2 regions of the Streptomyces sp. NPDC054783 genome follow, and region 1 is predicted to be linked to the other one. Evidence: riboswitches for the same ligand, from Rfam matches in the RefSeq annotation. Region 1 holds a riboswitch; the other holds the start of a gene.
What was found. Region 1 has a riboswitch for glycine ahead of gcvP (aminomethyl-transferring glycine dehydrogenase). Riboswitches for the same ligand answer to the same signal wherever they lie in the genome.
Positions count from the first base shown of each region.

Region 1 (4,367 bases):
ATGCCCATGGCCCAGGCGCGTCGGCTGGCACCCAACGCCGCGTATCTGGTGCCGCGCTTCACCGTGTACCGGGCGATCAGCGAGCAGGTGATGGCGCTGCTGCGGGAGCTGTCGCCGCTGGTGGAGCCGCTCAGCCTGGACGAGGCGTTCGTGGACCTGGAGGCCGGCGGGACGGCCCGGGACGAGGAATCGGCGCGGCGGGCCGGAATCGAGCTGCGCGCGGACATACGGGCGGTCACCGGGCTGACGGGATCGGTGGGGCTCGCCGCCTCCAAGATGCTCGCCAAGATCGCCTCGGAGCAGGCGAAGCCGGACGGCCTGGTGCTCATCGAGCCGGGGTCCGAGCGGGCGCTGCTGGGGCCGATGCCGGTGCGGACCCTGCCGGGGGTCGGGCCGGCCACCGGGGACCATCTGCGCCGGGCGGGTATCACGACGGTCGGGGAACTGGCCGAAGCGGGCGAGGACGAGCTGGTCCGGCTGCTCGGCAAGGCGCACGGGCACGCGCTCCACGCCATGGCCCTGGCCCATGACGAGCGGCCCGTGGTGGCCGAGCGTGAGGCGAAGTCGGTGTCGGTGGAGGACACCTACGACGTGGACATCCACGACCGGCTGCGGATCGGTCTGGAGGTGCAGCGGCTCGCCGACCGGTGCGTGGGACGGCTGCGCGGGGCCGGGCTGTCGGGGCGGACGATCGTACTGAAGGTGCGCAGGTACGACTTCTCGACCCTGACCCGCTCCGAGACGCTCAGAGGGCCCACGGACGATCCGGCGGTCGTGCGCGAGGCGGCCGCGCGGCTGCTGGACTCCGTGGACACCACGGGTGGGGTACGGCTGCTGGGCGTGGGCGTCTCCGGGCTCGCCGACTACACCCAGGAGGACCTGTTCGCGCAGGCCATGCCCGTGCGGGCGGCGGAGACGCCGGAGGAGGCCGGGGCCGAGGTCGTCGTGGAGCAGCCCGAGCCGGTCGAGAGGCACTGGCGCGCGGGACAGGACGTAAGACATGCGGAGTACGGACACGGGTGGGTGCAGGGGAGTGGGCTGGGGCGGGTCACCGTGCGGTTCGAGACGCCGCAGTCCCCTCCTGGGAGGGTGCGGACGTTCTTTGTCGGTGATCCTGCGCTGGAGTCGGCCGATCCGTTGCCGTTGGTTGCGGAGGCCTCCGATCAGGTTTCCTCCGACCCCGCCAGCTTGCCGAAGTCGTGGTCCGGGGCCGAGGGGCGTGAGGCCACGTCCAGGCCGTAGTGGTGGTAGAGCTGGAGTTCCTGTTCGGGTGACAGATGACGGCCCACACCGAAGTCCGGGGCGTCCTTGATCAGGGCGCGGTCGAAGGGGACGTGGAGGGAGCCCTCGATCAGTTCGCTCGGCTCCAGAGGGACGAAGGCGTCGCGGGAGAACAGGCCGGTGCGTATGGCCGCCCACTCGGGCACGCCGGTCGCGTCGTCGAGGTACACCTCGTCGATGGTCCCGATCTTGGTGCCGGTGCGGTCGAACGCCTTGCGGCCGATCAGGTTGCGCGGATCGATGTCGGTCTGCACGGTCCCTCTCCCTCCACGTGGTCGCAATACATCCGTAAGCACTACGAAAGAGCACATTCAGGGAGGTGGCCACTCGAGGGCTCGGGCGTTGACCCCGCTGGTAGGCTGACAGCGGCTGCTGACCCCGTGCGGGAGAGTCCTCCGACCACTTCGGAGGCGCCGAAGGAGCAAATCCTCCCCGGAATCTCTCAGGCTCACGTACCGCACGGACGAGGTCACTCTGGAAAGCAGAGCGGGTGTCGACGGCTTCCGCTCTCACCGACGGTGAAAGCCGGCGTCCCGCAGGGCGTCCGGTGAAGCTCTCAGGTTGAGATGACAGAGGGGGAGGCCGTCGGGGCACCCACGCCGTGGTGCCCTTCGAAGGTCGCGTCAGACCAGGAGGCCTCCGCAATGACCGCCCATCGTATTCCGCTCTCGGAGCTCGAAGCGGGCATCCCGTTCGAGCAGCGCCACATCGGGCCCGACCAGGAGGCGCGGGCCAAGATGCTCGCGCAGGTCGGCTACGGATCGCTGGACGAGCTGACCGCCGCGGCGGTCCCGGACGTGATCAAGAACGCCGACGCCCTCGACCTGCCGGGCGCCCGCACCGAGGCGGAGGTGCTCGCCGAGCTGCGCTCGCTCGCCGACCGCAACCAGGTCCTCGACTCCATGATCGGGCTCGGGTACTACGGCACCTTCACCCCGCCCGTCATCCTGCGCAACGTCATGGAGAACCCGGCCTGGTACACGGCCTACACCCCGTACCAGCCGGAGATCTCCCAGGGCCGCCTGGAGGCCCTGCTGAACTTCCAGACGACGGTCGCCGAGCTCACCGGGCTGCCCACCTCCGGCGCCTCCCTGCTGGACGAGGGCACCGCGGCCGCCGAGGCGATGGCGCTGTCCCGGCGCATGGGCAAGAACAAGAAGGGCCTGTTCCTGGTCGACGCGGACGTGCTGCCGCAGACGATCGCCGTCATCGAGACCCGCGCCGAGCCGACCGGTGCCGAGGTGGTCGTCGCCGACCTCAGCGACGGCATTCCCGCCGACATAGCCGCGCGTGAGATCAACGGCGTGCTGATCCAGTACCCGGGCGCCTCCGGTGCCGTACGCGACATCAAGCCGGTCATCGACCAGGCGCACCAGCTCGGCGCGCTCGTCACCGTCGCCGCCGACCTGCTCGCCCTGACCCTGCTGACCTCGCCGGGAGAGCTCGGCGCGGACATCGCAGTCGGCACCACCCAGCGCTTCGGTGTGCCGATGGGCTTCGGTGGCCCGCACGCCGGATACATGGCGGTGCACGAGAAGTTCGCGCGCAGCCTGCCCGGCCGGCTCGTGGGCGTCTCCGTCGACGCGGACGGCAACAAGGCCTACCGGCTCGCGCTGCAGACCCGTGAGCAGCACATCCGCCGGGAGAAGGCCACCAGCAACATCTGCACCGCGCAGGTGCTGCTCGCCGTGATGGCCGGCATGTACGCCGTCTACCACGGCCCCGAGGGCCTGCAGACCATCGCCCGGCGCACGCACCGCTACGCCACCATCCTCGCCGAGGGCCTGAAGGCCGGCGGTGTCGAGATCGTCCACGGCGCCTACTTCGACACCCTCACCGCGCGCGTACCCGGCAAGGCCGCCGAGGTCGTCGCCGCAGCCCGGGAGAACGGGGTCAACCTCCACCTGGTCGACGCCGACCACGTCTCCGTGGCCTGCGACGAGACCACCGGGCGGGCCCAGCTGGAGGCGGTCTGGTCCGCCTTCGGTGTCAAGGGCGACGTCGAGGCACTGGACGCCACGGCCGAGGACACCCTGCCCGAGGCGCTGCAGCGCACCGACGTCTACCTGACCCACCCGGTCTTCCACCAGCACCGCTCCGAGACGGCGATGCTGCGTTACCTGCGCAAGCTCGCCGACCGCGACTACGCGCTCGACCGCGGCATGATCCCGCTGGGCTCCTGCACCATGAAGCTCAACGCGACCACCGAGATGGAGCCGGTCACCTGGCCCGAGTTCGGCCAGCTGCACCCCTTCGCCCCCGCCGAGCAGGCCGAGGGCTACCTCACGCTCATCCGCGAGCTGGAGGAACGTCTCGCCGAGGTCACCGGCTACGACAAGGTCTCCCTGCAGCCGAACGCCGGCTCCCAGGGCGAGCTGGCCGGTCTGCTCGCCGTCCGCGGCTACCACCGAGCCAACGGCGACGAGCAGCGCACCGTCTGCCTGATCCCGTCCTCCGCGCACGGCACCAACGCGGCCAGCGCCGTGATGGCCGGAATGAAGGTCGTCGTCGTCAAGACCGCCGAGGACGGCGAGATCGACGTCGAGGACCTGCGCGCCAAGATCGAGCAGTACCGCGACGAGCTGGCGGTGCTGATGATCACCTACCCTTCCACGCACGGCGTGTTCGAGGAGCACGTCGCCGACATCTGCGCCCAGGTCCACGAGGCCGGCGGCCAGGTGTACGTCGACGGCGCGAACCTGAACGCCCTGGTCGGCCTGGCCAAGCCGGGCCACTTCGGCGGCGACGTCTCGCACCTGAACCTGCACAAGACCTTCTGCATCCCGCACGGTGGCGGCGGCCCCGGCGTCGGTCCGGTCGCGGTCCGCTCGCACCTGGCGCCGTACCTGCCGAACCACCCGATGCAGCCGGCCGCCGGCCCGGAGACGGGAGTCGGCCCGATCTCGGCCGCTCCCTGGGGTTCCGCGGGCATCCTGCCCATCTCCTGGGCTTACGTCCGCCTCATGGGCGGCGAGGGCCTGAAGCGGGCCACTCAGGTGGCCGTGCTCTCCGCGAACTACATCGCCAAGCGCCTGGAGCCGCACTACCCGGTGCTCTACACCGGCCCCGGCAACCTGGTCGCGCAC
Region 1 covers NZ_JBSHAY010000073.1:2,967-7,333, reverse strand. Annotated here, with positions in the region: gene ACWGJ5_RS45810 (DNA polymerase IV) at 1-1,242, shown strand, start outside; gene ACWGJ5_RS45805 (PRC-barrel domain-containing protein) at 1,164-1,535, opposite strand; glycine riboswitch at 1,655-1,749, shown strand; gene gcvP (aminomethyl-transferring glycine dehydrogenase) at 1,926-4,367, shown strand, end outside.

Region 2 (4,367 bases), on a different contig from region 1:
CGGACGAGTTCAGCTTCTTCGCGAAGTCCTTGCTGCGCGCGAGGATGATGCCGCCGCGCGGACCGCCCAGCGTCTTGTGCGTGGTGGAGGTGACCACGTCGGCGTAGGGCACCGGGTTGGCGTGCAGACCGGCCGCGACCAGGCCCGCGAAGTGCGCCATGTCGACCCACAGGTAGGCCTCGACCTCGTCGGCGATCCGGCGGAAGGCGGCGAAGTCCAGCTCGCGCGGGTACGCCGACCAGCCCGCGATGATCACCTTCGGGCGGTGCTCCTTGGCGAGGCGCTCGACCTCGGCCATGTCGACCAGGCCGGTCCCGGCGTCCACGTGGTAGGCGACCACGTTGAACTGCTTGCCGGAGAAGTTCAGGCGCATGCCGTGGGTCAGGTGGCCGCCGTGCGCGAGGTCCAGACCGAGGATGGTGTCCCCGGGCTGGGCGAGGGCGAACAGGGCCGCCTGGTTGGCGGAGGCGCCGGAGTGGGGCTGGACGTTGGCGTACTCGGCGCCGAACAGCTCCTTGATCCGGTCGATGGCGATCTGCTCGGCGACGTCGACGTGCTCGCAGCCGCCGTAGTAGCGGCGGCCCGGGTAGCCCTCGGCGTACTTGTTGGTGAGGACGGAACCCTGCGCCTCCATCACCGCGAGCGGCGCGAAGTTCTCGGAGGCGATCATCTCCAGCGTGGACTGCTGGCGGCCGAGCTCGGCGTCGACCGCGGCGGCGATCTCCGGGTCCAGTTCGTGCAGGGACGTGTTCAGGACGGTCATACGGCTACGACTCCTCAGCCGGCGTTCTGGGCGGTGTACTCGTCGGCGGAGAGCAGGTCGGCCGGCTCCTCCGCGACGCGCACCTTGAACAGCCAGCCGCCCTCGAAGGGGGCCGAGTTGACCAGCGACGGGTCGTTGACGACGTCCTCGTTGATCTCGGTGACCTCACCGGTGACCGGCGAGTACAGGTCGGAGACCGACTTGGTGGACTCCAGCTCGCCGCAGGTCTCGCCCGCGGTCACCGTGGAGCCGACCTCGGGGAGCTGGGCGTAGACGACGTCGCCGAGCGCGTTGGCCGCGAACTCGGTGATGCCGACCGTCGACACGCCGTCCTCGGCGGCCGACAGCCACTCGTGCTCCTTGCTGTAGCGCAGCTGCTGGGGGTTGCTCATGGCCTGAATTCTCCTGTACGCGCGGGAGTGCTGTTGAAGGGGGGACTGCTGAGATCGCTGGTGAACAGCGGAACGTGCGCGGCGTCACACGGTGACCGCGTCCAGTGTCTACTTCTGGCGCTTGTAGAACGGCAGAGCCACGACCTCGTACGGCTCGTGACTGCCCCGGATGTCCACGCCGACGCCCTCGGTGCCCGGCGCCGCGTGCGCCGCGTCGACGTAGGCCATGGCGATCGGCTTGCCCAGGGTGGGGGAGGGGGCGCCGGAGGTGACCTCGCCGATCACCTCGCCGCCGGCGACGACGGCGTACCCGGCGCGCGGCACCCGGCGGCCCTCGGCGACCAGGCCGACCAGGACCCGCGGCGGGTTCTGCTCGGCTCGGGCGGCGGCCTCGGTGAGCGCCTGGCGCCCCACGAAGTCGCCCTCCTTCTCGAACTTCACCACCCGGCCGAGCCCGGCGTCGAAGGGGGTGAGCGAGGTGGTCAGCTCATGCCCGTACAGCGGCATGCCCGCCTCCAGGCGCAGGGTGTCCCGGCAGGACAGGCCGCAGGGGACCAGGCCGACGCCCTCGCCGGCCTTGGTCAGCGCCTGCCACAGCTCGACCGCGTGCTCGGGCCGCACGAACAGCTCGAAGCCGTCCTCGCCGGTGTATCCGGTGCGGGCGATCAGGGCCGGGACGCCGGCGACCGTGCCGGGCAGGCCGGCGTAGTACTTCAGGCCGTCGAGGTCGGCGTCGGTGAGGGACTTCAGGATGCCGGGGGACTCCGGGCCCTGGACGGCGATCAGCGCGTACGCGTCCCGGTCGTCGCGCACCTCGGCGTCGAAGCCGGCGGAACGCTCGGCGAGGGCGTCCAGCACCACCTGGGCGTTGGAGGCGTTGGCCACGACCATGTACTCGGTCTCGGCGAGCCGGTAGACGATCAGGTCGTCCAGGATGCCGCCGTCGGCCCGGCAGATCATGGTGTAGCGGGCGCGGCCCACGCCGACGGAGGCGATGTTGCCGACCAGGGCGTGGTTCAGGAACGCGGCCGCCCCGGCGCCGGTGACGGTGATCTCGCCCATGTGGGAGAGGTCGAACAGACCCGCCTTCGTCCGCACGGCGATGTGCTCGTCGCGCTCGGAGCCGTAGCGCAGCGGCATGTCCCAGCCGGCGAAGTCGGTCATCGTCGCACCGAGCGAGCGATGCAGGGCATCGAGCGCGGTGTGGCGCAGCTCGGAGGGTTCGGTACTGCTCATCGGTCGGTCGTCTCCCAGGGAAAGGCAGGACGGGCGAGGAACGTTCCTCCCCATCTGTCATCGGAACCTGAGAGGTTCGCCAGGACCGCCACAGGGACGATCACGGCTTGCACCTTGGGTGGAGCCACTGTCGCAGCGGCCCGCTTTTCAGATGTGCCTCGCCCGCGCGGTAACGGGGCCTGAGAGATTCAAGGGAGGGACTTGCTCCTTCGGCGTCCCAGCGAAGGCTGCTGGGAACTCTCCCGCGCGGATTCAAACGGCCGGTATGCAGTTGGCGGCCACATCATTGCACGCCGCACCCCCGCCCGTCAGGGCCGCATCTGTAACCGAGCTGTGGCAGGACGCGCACGAAACCAGCGGGCCCCGTGCATTACCTTCCCTTTACATTTGCTGGGCATGAATATTGCCAAGCCCATGGGGGAGGACGATCACGGTGAACAGGACCCCGTTGTACGCCACCGTCGCCACCGGCATTGCGGTACCGAGGCAACGCACCGCTGCGGACCAGAGCGTCCGCGACCTGCGCGACCGCACCGGCCGCGGCCCCGGCGCCCTGGCCTTCGGCCCCCGCGACCTGGTCGTGATGGCCGGCCTGCCCGGCAGCGGCAAGTCCACCCTGATGCGCCGCGCGGTCGCCGGCCGCCGCATCGACTCCCAGGACACCCGCGACCGCTTCGCGGCCCGCCTGCCCCGCGCCCTCCCGTACGCCCTCTACCGCCCCCTGGTCCGCCTCGCCCACTACGCCGGCCTGCGCCGCGCCCTGCGCACCGGCGAGGGCGTCGTCGTGCACGACTGCGGCACCCAGCCCTGGGTGCGTGCCTGGCTCGCCCGCGAGGCCCGCCGCCGTGGCGGCACCCTCCATCTGCTCCTGCTCGACGTCACCCCCGAGACCGCGCGAGAGGGCCAGCGCGAGCGCGGCCGGGGCGTCTCCGCCTACGCCTTCCGCCGCCACCGTCGTACGACCGCCCGGCTGCTCGCCGCGGTCGAGCGTGGCGAGCTGCCCGCGGGCTGCGGCGCGGCCGTGCTGCTGGACCGCCCGGCGGCGGACGGCCTGCGGCGGATCACATTCAGGAGGTGAGGCACGGTCACGGTCACCCGATAGCCTTCATGGTCACAGCAGTGGTTCCCAGCAGGCGGTAGGCAGATGGACTTCCCAGCGGACATTCCCGCGGACTTCCCGGCACAGGCGCACCCCCAGCCGCACGGCGGCTGGCCCGGCAACGAACTGGAGGAGGTGCTCTCGGCCTCCCTCGGCATACCCGCCGCGGCCGGCCGGATCATCGAGGTGCTGGGCCGGAGCCTGCTCTGGATCCCGCTGCCCAACGGCGGTGGCCCGGACAGCGTCGCCCTCGACCTGCCCGCGCTGGACATCGAGGGCCAGGCCTACGTCCCGGTGTTCAGCTCCGAGGAGCAGCTGCGCCAGGCGGCCGGCTCCCACATGGCTTACACCATCGCCCCCGCCGTGGAGTTCGCCCGCGGCCTGCCCCCGCAGGTCGGCCTCGCGGTCAACCCCGACGCGCTGGTCGGCATCCCGCTCCCGCCCGCGGCGGTGGCCGAGCTGTGCCGGGCCGGCCGTACCCCGCTGGACGGCCCGAACACCGGCGCCCGGGTCCGCCTCTTCGAGCCCGACTGGCAGGACGACCCGGTCGACTTCCTCTCCGCCGCGTCCGCCGAGTTCGCCGAGACCGGCGTGGTCCTCACCGCCCGCCGCTGCCTGGCCGCCGTAGAGACGGACGACCCGGTGATGTTCGTGGGCGTCGAGCTCTCCCAGTGGGAGGGCGACCTGCGCGCCCTGCCCCTGCAGGCCCTGGGCAGAGCCCTCGGCGAAGTCCCGGTCAAGTGGCCGGTCAACCTGGTCCTCATGGACGTGACGGACGACCCGGTGTCCGAATGGCTGAGGTCGAACGTCCGTCCCTTTTACCAGCACGGCCACTAGAAGCCGACGCAAGGGGCAACCTGAGGGGCGCGGGGCTGTG
Region 2 covers NZ_JBSHAY010000002.1:449,265-453,631, forward strand. Annotated here, with positions in the region: gene glyA (serine hydroxymethyltransferase) at 1-763, opposite strand, end outside; gene gcvH (glycine cleavage system protein GcvH) at 778-1,155, opposite strand; gene gcvT (glycine cleavage system aminomethyltransferase GcvT) at 1,264-2,391, opposite strand; glycine riboswitch at 2,436-2,548, opposite strand; glycine riboswitch at 2,549-2,646, opposite strand; gene ACWGJ5_RS06290 (AAA family ATPase) at 2,825-3,469, shown strand; gene ACWGJ5_RS06295 (enhanced serine sensitivity protein SseB) at 3,536-4,327, shown strand.
Region 2: it holds a riboswitch for glycine, as region 1 does, so the genes downstream of both, gcvT (glycine cleavage system aminomethyltransferase GcvT) here and gcvP (aminomethyl-transferring glycine dehydrogenase) in region 1, are expected to answer to the same signal.